Regions from separate parts of the Streptosporangium sp. NPDC087985 genome, predicted to be linked through region 1. Evidence: predicted binding sites of a transcription regulator. Region 1 holds the regulator's gene; the other holds the start of a gene.
The links. The regulator LexA, encoded in region 1, represses DNA repair genes until DNA is damaged. The targets are predictions, from matches to a motif close to TCGAACANNTGTTCGA.

Region 1 (7,909 bases):
CCTCGTCGGTGGGGATCGGAGCCGGGTCCTCGCCGCGCTGCTGGGCGGCGCGCTCGGAGGCGGAGAAGATGCCGAGGGCGGCCCGCTCGTCATAGGGCAGGTGGTCCAGGGCCAGGCGGCGGAAGATGTAGTCCATCACCGAAGCCGCCATGCGGATGTCCGGATCGTCGGTCATACCGGCCGGGTCGAAGCGCATGTTGACGAACTTGCCGACGTAGGTCTCCAGCGGCACACCGTACTGCAGGCCGATGGAGATGGCCACCGAGAAGGCGTCCATGACGCCCGCGAGGGTCGAGCCCTGCTTGGACATCTTCAGGAAGACTTCGCCGAGACCGTCGTCGGGGTAGGACGAGGCGGTCATGTAGCCCTTGGCTCCGCCCACGGTGAAGCGGGTGGTGGTGCTGGGGCGCTGGTTCGGCATCCGGCGGCGAGTCGGGCGACTGATCTCCACGACCTGTACCTCCCGCTCCGCGGGCGCGGCCTTCTCTTCGGTCTTCTTGCCGGCGACCGAGAGCGGCTGGCCGACCTTGCAGTTGTCACGGTAGACGGCCAGGGCCTTCAGGCCGAGCTTCCAGCCCTCCATGTAGACCTGCTCGATGTCCTCGACCGTCGCCGACTCGGGCAGGTTGACCGTCTTGGAAATGGCACCGGACAGGAACGGCTGGGCGGCGGCCATCATACGGACGTGGCCCATCGGGGCGATCGCCCGCTCGCCCATCGCGCAGTCGAACACCTCGTAGTGTTCGGGCTTGAGGCCGGGAGCATTCACGACGTGGCTGCTGGCGGCGATGTATTCGACGATCGCCTCAACCTGCTCCTCCGGGTAGCCCAGCTGCCGCAACGCGCGCGGGATCGTCTGGTTGACGATCTGCATGGAGCCGCCGCCGACGAGCTTCTTGAACTTGACCAGGGCGAGGTCGGGCTCGATGCCGGTGGTGTCGCAGTCCATCATCAGGCCGATGGTGCCGGTGGGCGCCAGCAGTGAGGCCTGTGCGTTTCTGTATCCGTTCTTGTCTCCGACGCGGAGGCACTCCTGCCACTGCTTGGAGGCCTCTGCGTGGATGGCCCCGTCCATGGACTCCAGGGTGCGCAGGTCGTCGTTCGCCTTGGCGTGCTTGCGCATGACGCGCTTGTGGGCGTCGGCGTTGCGGGCGTAGCCGTCGTACGGCCCGACGACCCCGGCCAGTTCGGCGCTGCGGCGGTAGGAGGCACCGGTCATCAGCGAGGTGATGGCACCGGCGATGGCCCGGCCGCCCTCGGAGTCGTAGGCATGGCCGGTGGCCATGAGCAGCGCGCCGAGGTTGGCGTAGCCGATGCCGAGCTGGCGGTAGGCGCGCGTGGTCTGGTCGATCTTCTCCGTCGGGAAGTCGGCGAAGGTGATGGAGACATCCATCGCGGTGATGATCAGCTCAGTGATCATCACGAAGTTCGCGATGTCGAAGGAGTTGTCGTCCTTCAGGAACTTCATCAGGTTGATGCTGGCCAGGTTGCAGGAGGAGTTGTCCAGGTGGAGATACTCCGAGCACGGGTTGCTGGCGGTGATGCGGCCCGTCTCCGGGCTGGTGTGCCAGTCGTTGATCGTGTCGTCGTACTGGACACCGGGGTCGGCGCACTCCCAGGCGGCCGTCGCCATCTTACGGAACAGGCCCCTGGCGTCGACCTTCTCGATGACCTCGCCGGTGAGCCGGGCACGCAGGCCGAACTCCTCGCCCTTCTCCACCGCGCGCATGAACTCGTCGGAGACGCGTACGGAGTTGTTGGCGTTCTGGTACTGGACGGAGACGATGTCCTTGCCGCCCAGGTCCATGTCGAACCCGGCGTCGCGCAGCGCGCGGACCTTGTCCTCCTCACGCGCCTTGGTCTCGATGAACTCCTCGATGTCGGGGTGGTCCACGTCCAGGACGACCATCTTGGCCGCGCGGCGGGTGGCGCCGCCGGACTTGATGGTGCCCGCGGAGGCGTCCGCGCCACGCATGAAGGAGACCGGGCCGCTGGCCGTGCCGCCGCTGGAGAGCAGTTCCTTCGACGAGCGGATCCGGGAGAGGTTGACGCCGGACCCCGAGCCGCCCTTGAAGATCACACCCTCTTCCTTGTACCAGTCGAGGATGGATTCCATCTGGTCGTCGACGGCCAGGATGAAACAGGCGCTGACCTGCTGCGGCGAAGCGGTTCCCACGTTGAACCAGACCGGCGAGTTGAAGCTGAAGATCTGGTTGACCAGGGCGTGTTTGAGCTCGTGGTCGAAGATCTCGGCGTCCTCGTCGCCGGCGAAGTAGCCCTGCTCGACCGCGGTCCTGGTGTAGACGCCCACCACCCGGTCGACGAGCTGCTTCAGGCTCCACTCGCGCTGCGGGGTGCCGACCGCGCCACGGAAGTATTTGGTGGTCACGATGTTGGCGGCGTTGACCGACCAGGAGACGGGAAACTCCACGTCCCGCTGCTCGAAGTTGATCGAGCCGTCCCGCCAGTTGGTCATCACGACGTCGCGGCGCTCCCAGCGCACCTCGTCATAGGGATGCACTCCGGGGGTAGTGAAGATCCGCTTCATCTTCAAACCCCTGCGCAACCGCTTGCCCCCACGCGCGGCTGCGCCACCGACCGTCTCCGTCATGACTTCCCCCTTCCGGGGCTCCGCTGAGCCCTCGAGTCGGACCACATCAACGCGCCGCCCTGTCCCCCGGCGCCCGGGGTATGTTCAGTCCTGCTTGACGGAACGATCCGTCCGCAGCTGCTTGATCTCGGTTTCGAAATCCGCCAGAGTCTCGAAGCCTCGGTAGACCGAGGCGAACCGCAGATAGGCCACCTCGTCCAGTTCGCGGAGCGGCCCCAGGATCGCCAGCCCGACCTCATGGGCCGCGATCTCCGCCGACCCGGTCGCCCGGATGCCTTCCTCCACTCGCTGGCCCAGCTGGGCCAGCGAGTCTTCACTGACCGGGCGTCCCTGGCATGCCCGCCGGACGCCCGCGATCACCTTTTCCCTGAAGAAAGGCTCGGTCACCCCGCTGCGCTTGCTGACCATGAGCAGCACGGTCTCCTGCGTGGTGAACCTGCGCCCGCACTCCGGGCACGTGCGCCTGCGGCGGATGGCCCCGCCATCCTCGGTGGACCGGCTGTCGATGACCCGGGTGTCAGGGTGCCGACAGAACGGACAGTGCACGCGTGTCGCCTCCTTGACCCGGCAAGCGGCCCACTCTTTCGCCCACTCCCACAGCGTCCATGACGAGATGCTCGCGCGCGCCTCTCGATAGTCGAGAAGCGGTAATGGAAACACAATTTATGGTGAAGTGCGCCGGTGATGCCACTAGATGTTGTGGTCCAACGGTAGGAGGGTCGGCCCATGAACGCAAGTTGGGAAGGCCCCGTCAGGCGAAGTCGCTGATCAGCCCATCACATTCATCCGAGCCGGGCGTGTCACCCCTCCGGAGACCTATCCAGGAGGCGGACCCGCCGGGAGAAAGAGCCGGGTCCCCGGCCGGATCACAGAGCCGGACAGACCGCAGAGATTCATGATCCGGCTGCCCGTCGGGGGCGAGCCCCCCGTCCGGCGAGCCGGCCCGGCGGACCAGGATATCGGAGGTTCCCCGCCGGTTCCTGCCGGTCGGACGGGCGCCCACCCGACCCCTCCCGCCGCCTCGCCCCGTTTTCACGGCACCCCTCATGTCTTCGACCTGCCCGAACACGTATCGAAGAAAGATCGGCGAATCGAACACGGTGTCGATCGAACTCCCGTACGATGTCGTACACCGCGTCACTGACTGATTTCGAGAACGACTCGAACAATTGTTTGAATATGATCTTCAACAGGGGTACGGTCGCCGTGTGCGACGCGAGAAATACAGACCGGGAGGCGAGGAGATCGTATGAGCGAACACGACAAGAACGGTTCGGCCGTCAGTGACCTGGCGGTGCGCAGGCGCGACTCCCTTGGCCTCACCCCCAGGCAGCGGAAGATCCTTGAGGTGATCCGTGACTCGGTGCAGCAGCGCGGCTACCCGCCCTCCATGCGGGAGATCGGCGAGGCGGTGCAGCTCACCAGCACCTCAAGCGTGTCGCACCAGTTGACGGCGTTGCAGCGCAAGGGATACCTGCGCCGCGATCCACACCGCCCTCGCGCACTCGAGGTGCGTCTTCCCGGAGAGCCGGCGCTGTGGATGGATCCTTCCACGGGCGAGGACGAGACCCCGGTCAGCCGCCCGACCGCGGCCTATGTGCCGCTCGTCGGCCGGATCGCCGCCGGCGGCCCGATCCTCGCCGAGGAGAGCGTCGAGGACGTCTTCGCCCTACCCAGGCAACTTGTCGGCGAGGGCACGCTCTTCCTGCTCCAGGTGACCGGCGACTCGATGATCGAGGCCGCCATCGCCAACGGCGACTGGGTGGTGGTCCGCCAGCAGCCCGTCGCGGACAACGGTGACGTGGTCGCCGCGATGATCGACGGCGAGGCCACGGTCAAGACCTTCAAGCGCAAGGACGGCCACGTCTGGCTCGTCCCGCACAACCCGAACTACGACCCGATCCCCGGCGACGAGGCCACCGTCCTGGGCAAGGTCGTGGCGGTCCTGCGCAAGCTCTGAGACGGCACAGCGGAGGAGAGCGTCCCTGCGGACCCGGGGGCCTCTCCTTTTCTGCGCGACTTCTGTGGGGTGCCGCCACAGCCATTGGCCGCCTCGATACCGTACGGCTGAGCCTCCGCCCTCGGCTGGGCCCGATCTGCGGTCCGCCCTCGGCCGACCGCTTCCACGGTGGCGACCTTCAACCGCGCTGCCCGCGGAGCAGTTCCACAACCGCGGTTACGTCAGAGTCGTTCCAGCCGTGCTCGGCGGCTTCCTCGTAACGCTGCTCGATCAGCCGGGCGATCGGCAGCTCAAGCCCCTTCGACTCCGCGACCTCGGCAGTGAGCCGCACGTCCTTGGCACCGAGCCGCGTCGCGAACCATCCGCGATGGTCACCATGGAGAATGTCGTCGAGCCGGTTGTGCAGACCAGGCGCGACGGTCGGCCACTGAAAGAGCAGATCCCTCAGCACCGCCTCGTCGAGCCCTGCCGCCTGGCCCGTGGCCACTACCTCGGCGACGACGGCGACACCCGCCATCAGCAGGTAGTTGTTCAGGAGCTTGAAGGTCAGGGCGTTCCCGGGATCGTCCCCGCAGTAGCGGTGGACGGTGAAAAGATCCGACCAGACAGGCTCCAGCCGGTCCACGAGGCCGCGTTCACCGCCCAGCAGGCCTGTGGCCTGTCCGCTGAGGACGGCCTGCGGCCCCCCGAGAACGGGTGCGGCCACGGACCGGCCCCCCGGCACCAGCCCCACCAGCGCGCGGGACGTGTCCGGAGAGACGGTGCTCATGTCTGCCACGACCGGACCACCGGGATCGGAGCCGAGATCACTCAGTCGGGCCGCGACGTCACGGACCGCTTGATCATCGGCGAGCGACATCAGCACCGCGTCGGCATCCCGTGCGGCCTCGGCCGGTGAGGGCGCCTCGACGGCGCCCGCGTCGATCACCTCGGATGCCTTACCGGGCGTCCGGTTCCAGACCCTGACCACATGACCGCGTTCGAGCAGTCGCAGGGCCATCGCCCGGCCCATGCTGCCCATCCCGAGCACTGACACCCGCATGCCTCATCCCCCTGTCAGCCGTTGTCTTCCTTCTCCGGCCACCGGCCACGCGGAGAAGGTCCGAAAAGGGACAGAGCTTTTAAGCGGTGTGGGAAGCGCGGATCAACGGCCTGAGGGATCCGAGCCGACACGTCGCGGTGACCCGGGCTCGGGGCGCCCGCCGCACGGGCGCCCCGAAGTCACTACGGGACGATGTTGACCAGCTTGGGCGCGCGGACGACGACCTTGCGAGGAGTGCCGGACAGGAGTGCCTGGACCTTGTCCGAGGCCAGCGCCAGAGCCTCCAGGTCGGTTTCAGAGATCTCCGGAGAGACCTCCAGCCGGTCGCGGACCTTGCCCGCGACCTGGACGACGCAGGTGACGGAGTCCTGGACCAGCAGGGCCGGCTCGGCCACCGGCCATCCGGCCGTGGCGACCGAGGCGGGGTGGCCCAGCCGCTCCCAGCCCTCCTCCGCAGCGTACGGCGCGACCAGGGACAGCATGACGGCCAGGGTCTCGGCGGCCTCACGGACGGCCGGGTCGGCGGCGCCGGGACCGGAGTCGATGGCCTTGCGGGCCGCGCTGGTCAGCTCCATCATGCGGGCCACCGCCACGTTGAACCGGTGGGAGTCGACCAGCTTGGTGACCTCATCGATGGTCCGGTGGACGGCCTTGCGCAGCTCCAGGTCACCGGTGGCGGCGTCCGCGCCGGGTGCCGAGGCCGCACCGGCCTCGGCCATGACACGGAACGCGCGGGCCAGGAACTTCTGCGAGGCTGCCGGGGAGACGTCGGCCCAGTCGATGTCGTCCTCCGGCGGACCGGCGAACACCATGGTCAGCCGGACGGCGTCCACGCCGTAGGCGTCGATCTGCTCACCCAGGTCCACGCCGTTGCCCAGGGACTTGGACATCGCCTTGCCCTGGTTGACCACCTGGCCCTGGTTCAGCAGGCGGGTGAAGGGCTCGGTGAAGTCGACCATGCCCATGTCGTGCAGGACCTTGGTGAAGAACCGTGAGTACAGCAGGTGCAGCACCGCGTGCTCGACGCCGCCGACGTACTGGTCGACGGGACCCCACTGGCGGATCTTCTCCACGTCGAACGGACCATCCTCGTAGGACGGGTCCGCGTAGCGCAGGAAGTACCACGAGGAGTCGACGAAGGTGTCCATCGTGTCGGTGTCACGCCGGGCCGGTCCTCCGCACTTGGGGCAGGAGACGTTGACCCAGTCGTCGGCCGACGCCAGCGGGGAGACGCCCTTGGGAGCGAGCGCCTCACCGCGCAGGTCGGGCAGGGTGACGGGCAGTTGGTCGTCCGGGACGGGGACCTCGCCGCAGTCGGCACAGTGGATGATCGGGATCGGGCAGCCCCAGAAGCGCTGGCGGGACAGCAGCCAGTCGCGCAGGCGGAAGTTGACCGTCGCCTTGCCGGTGCCGCGCTGGACCAGCACTTCGGTGATCTTGGCGATCGCATCGGCCTTGGAGAGGCCGTCCAGCGGGCCCGAGTTGACCAGGGACCCCTCTCCCGCGGTGGCGACACCGGTCTCGCCCGGGTCGGCCAGGCCGGTGTGGACCACGACCCGCACCGGCAGACCGAAGGTGCGGGCGAAGTCCAGGTCGCGCTGGTCGTGTGCGGGGACCGCCATGATGGCGCCGTGGCCGTAGTCGGACAGGACGTAGTCGGCCGCCCAGACCGGCATGCGCTCGCCGTTGACCGGATTGATCGCGTACCGGCCCAGGAAGACACCGGTCTTCTCCTTGTCCGTGGACAGCCGGTCGATGTCGGAGAGCTTGGCCACCTCGGCCCGGTAGGCCTCGAATGCCTCGAGCCGGTCGTCTGTGACGATCTCCTCGGCCAGCGGCGCGTCCGGAGCGACCACGAAGAAGGTCGCGCCGTACAGGGTGTCGGGACGGGTGGTGTAGACCGTGACCGGCTCGTCGCGGCCCTCGATCACGAAGTTGACGTCGGCACCCTCGGACCTGCCGATCCAGTTGCGCTGCATGGTCAGCACGCGCTCCGGCCAGCCGCCCTCCAACTGGGCCATGTCGTCCAGCAGCCGGTCGGCGTAGTCAGTGATCTTGAAGTACCACTGGGTCAGTTCGCGGCGGACGACAACGGCCCCGCAGCGCTCGCACTTGCCGGCCACGACCTGCTCGTTGGCTAGCACGGTCTGGTCGTTCGGGCACCAGTTGACCAGACCGCCCTTGCGGTAGGCCAGACCGCGCTCGAAGAAGCGGATGAACAGCCACTGGGTCCACTTGTAGTACGCGACGTCGCTGGTGTGCAGGCGGCGGGACCAGTCGACGGAGACCGCGTAGC
Region 2 (7,909 bases), on a different contig from region 1:
ATCTGACCGCCAAGGGCATCGAGGTGCGGTTCTTCGGCTCGGCCACGCGCATGCCGGCCGGGCCCGGCCTGCTGGCGGTGCACACCGGAGCGGCGCTGATCCCGGTGATCCTCTATTTCGAGGGGCACGACTGGGGGCTCCACTTCCATGAGGAGATCGTGGTCCCCTCCGAGGGCACCCGGAAGGAGAAGGTGGCCGCCGTCACGCAGAGCCTGGCCACCGTCTTCGAGAAGGGCATCGCCGAGCACCCCCAGGACTGGCACATGCTCCAGCGGCTCTGGCTTGAGGACCTGGAGCCACACGGGTGAGTCGCGACCGAGCCCGACGCGGTGAGCGGAGTGGAGAGCGTGGCGAGGCGAACTTTCCGCGAAGTGAGCGAGGAGCGGTGAGGGTGCAATGAGGATCGGCATCGTCTGTCCCTACATGTGGGATGTGCCGGGCGGTGTGCAGGTGCACATCCGTGACCTCGCCGAGGCCCTGATGGAGGACGGCCACCAGGTTCAGGTGATCGCACCGGCGGGCGACGACGCGACGTTGCCCCCGTACGTGACCTCTGCCGGCCGCGCCGTTCCCGTCCCCTTCAACGGGTCGGTGGCCAGGATGTCGTTCGGGTTCCTGTCGGCCAACCGGGTGCGCCGCTGGGTGCGTGAGGGCCGTTTCGACGTGCTGCACGTGCACGAGCCCTTCATCCCGTCGCTGGGCCTGCTCGCCTGCTGGGTGGCCAGAGGCCCGATCGTGGCCACCTTCCACGCCTCCTACGGACGCTCCCGCGCGTTCTCGGTCGCGTCCCCCGTGATCACGAGCGCGCTGGAGAAGATCACCGCCCGGATCGCGGTGTCGGACGCGGCCAGGAAGACCCTGGTCGAGTTCATCGGCGGGGACGCCGTGCTCATCCCCAACGGGGTGACGGTCAGCCGCTACGCCGAGGCCGAGCCGCTGCCCGGCTGGGACCACGGGGAGACGATCGGCTTTCTCGGCCGGATGGACGAGCCCCGCAAGGGCCTGCCGGTGCTGCTGGACGCGTTCACCCGGCTGGCGGCCGAGCGGCCCGGACTCCGCCTTCTCGTCGCCGGACCCGGCGACGAGAAGGAGGTGCTGGAGAGGGTGCCGGCCCGCTTTCATGACCGGATCGTCCTGCTCGGCATGGTCAGCGAGGAAGACAAGGTCCGCGCCTACCACTCGGTGGACGTGTTCTGCGCGCCCAACCTGGGCGGGGAGAGCTTCGGCATCGTGCTCACCGAGGCGATGTCGGCGGGCGCGACGATCCTGGCCAGCGACATCCCGGCCTTCCGCAAGGTTCTCGACGACGGCCAGGCGGGGGCGCTGTTCGAGACCGGCGACGCCGCTTCGCTCGCCCGCGAGGCCGCCGCGCTGCTCGACGATCCCGACCGCCGGGCCAAGTTGTCACAGGAGGCCCGCCAGGCCGTCCGGAAATACGACTGGTCCACGGTCGCCCGCGATGTCCTGCGCGTCTACGAGACCGTGGCGAGCACCGCCGGGGTGGAGGAGGACGACACACCGTGACCACCACGCAGATCCTGGTGGTGGGCGCGATCGTGCTGCTCACCGCCGTTTACATCTCCTGGCGGGCCGGTCGGCTGGACCGGCTCCACATCCGGCTGGAGCTGGCCCGGGAGTCTCTGGACGCCGCTCTGGTACGGCGGACCGCCGTCTGCCTGGAGCTGGCCGCCTCCCGGAGCCTTGATCCGGCGACGAGCCTGGTGCTGGCCGCGGCGGCCCACGAGGCCCGTACGGCGGGGCCCGACGAGCGCGAGCACGCCGAGAGCGACCTGTCGCGCACGCTGCGGGCCGTGATCGACCAGGAGCGCCTCCACGACCGGCCGGCCGCCCCCCCACCGGCCGCGGAACTGCTGGAGGAGCTCGGCACCGCGGTGGCCAAGGTGCTCTACTCGCGCCGCTTCTACAACAGCGCGGTCGGCGTGACCAGGGCCGCCCAGCGTCGCTGGCTGGCACGCACGTTACGGCTGGCCGGGCACACGGAGTATCCGGGCTTCTTCGAGATCGACGACGCGCCCCCGAAAGCCCTCGCCATCGAATAGGACCACACGGAGCCGACCGTCCGAAAGACGGACGAGGCGTACCCGAAGCGTGGAATTCGGCAAGGCGGACACAGGTAAGCTCTTGGGCGTTTCAAGGTCGATTTGAGGAGATGAGCCGTGCGAGTGCCCCGGATGATCACCGTTACGCTGGCGGGATTGGTCGTTCTCGCGCCGGTTGCGGCCTGTTCCTCCAACGAGCCCGCGGCGGGGAGCAACCCGCAGGCGGAAGCCCCGGAGCCGGATCCGACCCCGACGGAGGAACCGACCCATCCCTTCACCGGGCTCCCCGGCTCCGCCCGCAGGGCCGTGCTCGCAGCGAAGATCGAGAACACCTCGGCGGGCAAGCCTCAGCTCGGTCTCAAGAGCGCCGACATCGTCTACGTCGAGCAGGTCGAGGCGGGCCTGACGCGCCTCATGGCGATCTTCTCTTCGAAGTTCCCGCCCCAGATCGGCCCGGTCCGCAGCGCCCGTATCTCCGATATGCACATCGTTCCGCAGTTCGGCAAGCCCGCCTTCGCCTACTCGGGCGCGCAGACCAAGATGCTTCCCATCATCGCGCAGTCGTCGCTGTTCGACGTCTCCGACAGCCGGGCTCCGGGCGCCTACTTCCGCCAGCCCGGCCGCTACGCGCCCTACAACCTGTTCGCCAACACCAAGCAGCTGCTGGCCCAGGCACCCAAGGCGAGCAAGGCCAAGGACATAGGTTTCACCTTCGGTGACGCTCCCGAGGGCGGTGTACCCCGGAAGACGTTCAGCGTGAAGTACCCGTCGGCCCGGTTCACCTTCGCCTGGTCGGAGGCCGCCGGGAAGTGGCTGATCTGGCAGGACGGGAAGAAGGACATGGCCGCCGAGGGCGGTCAGCTCGGTGCGCCCACGATCGTCGTGCAGTACACCAAGACCGAGCGCTCGGAGTTCCACGACAAGAACCAGAGCTACACGCCCCTGGTGCACAGCACCGGCAAGGGCAGTGCCATCGTGCTCCGCGACGGCCAGGCCTTCAAGGCCAGATGGTCGCGCGAGACGGAGGAGGACGGCACTGTCTTCACCACCGCGGCGGGGGAGCCGATGAACTTCGCCCCCGGGCAGGTTTGGGTCGTCCTGACGTCCCGTAAGCCCATCATCCCTTGATCCCCGTCTCACCATGCTGTCCAAGAAGGACGACGGATGACGACAGGATGGCATGTAGGGGGACAGGTGGATCAGCGCCTACCATGGAGACGTGGTGCCCGTCCTCACGGACGGCCCGTGATCCGCAATCAGCCGTCGTGAGGTAGAGACCGTGTCCAGCAGCACGCCCGAAGTCACCGAGACCACCGTCACCGGAACCGCCCGGGTAAAGCGGGGTATGGCCGAGATGCTCAAGGGCGGCGTCATCATGGACGTCGTCAACGCCGAGCAGGCCAAGATCGCCGAGGATGCCGGTGCTGTCGCCGTCATGGCCCTTGAGCGGGTTCCCGCCGACATCCGTGCCCAGGGGGGCGTCTCCCGGATGAGCGACCCCGACATGATCGACGGCATCATCGACGCCGTCTCCATCCCCGTCATGGCCAAGGCCCGCATCGGCCACTTCGTCGAGGCCCAGGTTCTCCAGTCGCTCGGCGTCGACTATGTCGACGAGTCCGAGGTGCTGACCCCCGCGGACTTCGCCAACCACATCGACAAGTGGCGGTTCACGGTGCCCTTCGTCTGTGGTGCGACCAACCTTGGTGAGGCGCTGCGCCGGATCACCGAGGGCGCGGCGATGATCCGCTCCAAGGGTGAGGCCGGCACCGGTGACGTCTCCAACGCCACCACCCACATGCGCAAGATCCGGGGCGAGCTCAAGCGTCTGTCCTCGCTGCCCGAGGACGAGCTGTTCGTCGCGGCCAAGGAGCTGCAGGCGCCGTACGAGCTGGTCGCCGAGGTCGCCAAGACAGGAAAGCTGCCCGTCGTGCTCTTCACCGCCGGTGGCATCGCCACCCCGGCTGACGCCGCGATGATGATGCAGCTCGGTGCCGAGGGCGTGTTCGTCGGCTCGGGCATCTTCAAGTCCGGCAACCCGGCCCAGCGTGCCGCTGCGATCGTCAAGGCCACCACTTTCTACGACGACCCTGACGTCATCGCCAAGGTCTCCCGTGGTCTGGGTGAGGCCATGGTCGGCATCAACGTGGACGACATCCCGGTCCCGCACCGCCTGGCCGAGCGCGGCTGGTAGAAATTTGTGTAAAAGGCGGCATTCGTGAAGGGTGCCGCCTTTTCCGTTCCGTCGCGGGCCCGTCCCGTGGGGTGACGACATGCGGCGCCCAGCGGGGCCGGTGGGACGGGCTCGCCACCTTCCCCTCGCACGGCGTCCCTGCCGCCGCCCGGCCCGGTTTTGGGCGACGCGCGCCGTGGCCATACGCTGAGAAGGCATTTCAGGCACCTTGAAAGGACCACTGGTGAGCATCGCCCCGACGATCGGTGTGTTCGCCCTGCAGGGAGACGTGCGTGAGCATCTGCACGCGCTGGAGGCGGCGGGAGCCAAGGCGGTAACCGTGCGGCGGCCCGGCGAACTGGAGGCGGTCGACGGCCTGGTCATCCCCGGCGGGGAGTCCACCACGATGTGGAAGCTCGCCGACACCTTCGACCTGCTTGAGCCGCTCCGGCTGAGGATCAAGAACGGTATGCCCGCCTACGGTTCGTGCGCCGGAATGATCATGCTGGCCGACCGGATCGTAGCCGGTGCCGACGGTCAGCAGACGATCGGAGGCATCGACATGGTGGTCCGCCGCAACGCCTTCGGCCGCCAGATCGACTCTTTTGAGGCCGACATCGACTTCGCCGGCCGCGGTGCGCTGCGCGCGGTGTTCATCCGTGCCCCGTGGGTGGAATCCGTCGGCTCCGACGTAGAAGTGCTGGCTCGGGCCGAAGCTGGGGATAGGATCGTCGCGGTCCGTCAGGGACCGCTGCTCGCCACGTCCTTCCATCCGGAACTTACCGGGGATGCCGGCGTGCATTCATATTTTGTTGAGATGGTGAGGGAGCTCTAGCCGATGTCCGGCCACTCCAAATGGGCGACGACGAAGCACAAGAAGGCCGCGCTCGACTCCAAACGCGGCAAGCTGTTCGCCAAGCTCATCAAGAACATCGAGGTCGCGGCCCGGACCGGCGGCCCTGACGCGGACGGTAACCCGACGCTGTACGACGCCATCACCAAGGCGCGCAAGAACTCGGTCCCGATCGACAACATCGAGCGCGCCCGCAAGCGTGGCGGCGGCCTGGAGGCCGGCGGCGCCGACTGGCAGACCATCATGTACGAGGGCTATGCCCCCGGCGGCGTCGCGGTGCTCATCGAGTGCCTGACCGACAACCGCAACCGCGCGGCCTCCGAGGTCCGTGTCGCCCTGACCCGCAACGGTGGCTCGCTGGCCGACCCCGGCTCGGTGTCCTACATGTTCAACCGCAAGGGCGTCGTTCTCGTCCCCCGGGGCGAGCTGTCGGAGGACGACGTGCTGACCGCGGTCCTCGACGCGGGTGCCGAGGAGGTCAACGACCTGGGTGAGCAGTTCGAGGTCGTCTCCGAGGCCACCGACCTCGTCCCGGTCCGCAAGGCCCTGCAGGACGCCGGGATCGACTACGACTCGGCGGAGTCCAGCTTCCTGCCGACAATGAACGTCCCCCTCGACGAGGATGGCGCGCGCAAGGTCTTCAGGTTGATCGACGCCTTGGAGGACAGCGACGACGTCCAGAACGTCTGGGCCAACTTCGACGTCTCCGACGAGGTTCTGGAGAGGCTCGACGCGTAGGTCCCTCGAAGCGCCCGACCCGCCGCCGGGGGGCGGAGGTTCCGTCGCCTGAGGGGCTTCGAGCCGACCGTTGAGGCCCCTGACGCCGCCTTCCAGGCCAGGCCGTACCTACCTGGCTGCTTCTGACCGACGGTGCGGGCAGCCGTGCGCGGCGTGCTCCCAAGCGGTAGAGTCGGGCACCGAACAGGTGTTCGGCGAGTGGAGGCGTGCCGGTGCGATTGCCCGAGCTACGGGTGATGGGGGTCGATCCGGGGCTGACCCGATGTGGGCTCGGGGCGGTCGAAGGGCGGCCTGGAGCGCCGCTGAAGCTCGTCAAGGTCGGCGTCGTCCGGACCCCGGCCGATGACGAGATCGGGGCCAGGCTGGTGGCGATCGAGACGGGTATCGAACAGTGGCTCGACGAGGTCGAGCCCGACGCGGTCGCTGTGGAGCGGGTCTTCGCCCAGCACAACCTCAGGACCGTGATGGGCACCGCGCAGGCGTCCGCTGTGGCGATTCTGTGTGCGTCCCGGCGGGGACTGCCGGTGGCGCTGCACACGCCGTCCGAAGTCAAGGCGGCGATCACCGGCAGTGGCACGGCCGACAAGCAGCAGGTGGGAACCATGGTGACCCGGCTGCTGCGGCTGGACGCGATGCCCAAGCCCGCCGACGCCGCCGACGCGCTGGCGCTGGCGATCTGCCACGTGTGGCGGGGCGGGGCGCAGAACCGGCTGGCCGAGGCACTGGCCAGAACCAAGACCGGGCCGGGGACGACCGCCGCCGCCTACTTCCGGGGTCGGGGCCGGGCCGGATACTCGAGAGGAACCACACAGTGATCGCCTCGGTGCGGGGACGGGTGGCCGCGATCGCGCCTGACGGCGCGGTGGTCGAGGTCGGCGGGGTGGGCGTGCTGGTCCACTGCACGCCGGGCACGCTGGCGACGCTCAGAGTCGGCGAGGAGGCCCGGCTGGCCACCTCGCTCGTGGTCCGGGAAGAGTCGCTGACACTGTTCGGCTTCGGGAACGACGACGAGCGTGGCATCTTCGAGATGCTGCAGACGGCCAACGGGGTCGGTCCCAAAGTCGCTCTGGCGATGCTGGCCGTCCACACTCCCAACGCGCTCCGGATGGCCGTGGCGAGCGCCGACGTGAAGGCGTTGACCAGGGTTCCCGGGGTCGGCCCCAAGGGTGCCCAGCGGATCATCGTCGACCTCAAGGACAAGCTCGGCACGCCTGATCAGGCCGTCAACGCCGCCCTCAACGGCGGAGCGCCCGCGCCCGCCTGGCGCGACCAGGTCCATTCCGGCCTGGTGGGTCTCGGCTACTCGTCGAAGGACGCCGACGAGGCCGTCGCCGCCGTCACCTCCCAGGCCGACGCCGAGGTGGCACAGGGCCGTTCTCCACAGGTGGCGACGTTGCTCAAGGCCGCGCTCCGCGCGCTGAGCGTCAGGTGAGGGGCACTCCACGATGCGGGTCCCGGACGGGCACGGCGAGACAGGATCCGCCCGCGCGGGCGCGGAGAGCCGAGACGGGCATGGCGACATGGGAGCCGCCCGCATGAGTGAAGGTGGACCGGCGTGAGTTTCGATCGGGATCTGGTGGCGCCGGACGCCGAGGGCGACGAGCGGCTGATCGAGGCGGCGTTGCGCCCCAAGCGGCTGGAGGAGTTCATCGGCCAGGCCCGAGTGCGCGAGCAGCTGTCCCTGGTGCTGCAGAGCGCGTTGCGGCGTAACAGGCCACCGGACCACGTGCTGATGAGCGGCGGTCCCGGCCTCGGTAAGACGACCCTTTCCATGATCATCGCGACAGAGCTGGCCGTGCCGCTCCGGATCACCTCCGGACCCGCGCTGGAGCGGGCGGGCGACCTCGCGGCGATCCTGTCGACCCTCTCGGAGGGAGAGGTCCTCTTCATCGACGAGATCCACCGGATGGCCCGCCCCGCGGAGGAGATGCTCTATCTCGCGATGGAGGACTTCCGCGTCGACATCGTGGTGGGCAAGGGGCCGGGGGCGACCGCGATCCCGCTGGAGGTCGCGCCGTTCACCCTGGTCGGGGCCACCACCCGGGCCGGGCTGCTGCCCGCGCCGCTGCGCGATCGGTTCGGCTT

Region 2: ruvC (crossover junction endodeoxyribonuclease RuvC) is a predicted target of LexA. The motif match lies at 6,004-6,019, and genes of this name have one in related genera.

What each region holds. Positions count from the first base shown of each region.
Region 1 is NZ_JBIUTQ010000015.1:74,926-82,834, forward strand. Features, by position in the region: gene ACIN94_RS24060 (vitamin B12-dependent ribonucleotide reductase) at 1-2,611, opposite strand, end outside; gene nrdR (transcriptional regulator NrdR) at 2,696-3,157, opposite strand; gene lexA (transcriptional repressor LexA) at 3,861-4,571, shown strand; gene ACIN94_RS24075 (NAD(P)-dependent oxidoreductase) at 4,750-5,613, opposite strand; gene leuS (leucine--tRNA ligase) at 5,796-7,909, opposite strand, start outside.
Region 2 is NZ_JBIUTQ010000002.1:720,517-728,425, forward strand. Features, by position in the region: gene ACIN94_RS08660 (phosphatidylinositol mannoside acyltransferase) at 1-308, shown strand, start outside; gene ACIN94_RS08665 (glycosyltransferase family 4 protein) at 397-1,524, shown strand; gene ACIN94_RS08670 (hypothetical protein) at 1,521-2,060, shown strand; gene ACIN94_RS08675 (DUF3048 domain-containing protein) at 2,178-3,188, shown strand; gene pdxS (pyridoxal 5'-phosphate synthase lyase subunit PdxS) at 3,340-4,254, shown strand; gene pdxT (pyridoxal 5'-phosphate synthase glutaminase subunit PdxT) at 4,478-5,068, shown strand; gene ACIN94_RS08690 (YebC/PmpR family DNA-binding transcriptional regulator) at 5,072-5,824, shown strand; gene ruvC (crossover junction endodeoxyribonuclease RuvC) at 6,061-6,639, shown strand; gene ruvA (Holliday junction branch migration protein RuvA) at 6,636-7,256, shown strand; gene ruvB (Holliday junction branch migration DNA helicase RuvB) at 7,380-7,909, shown strand, end outside.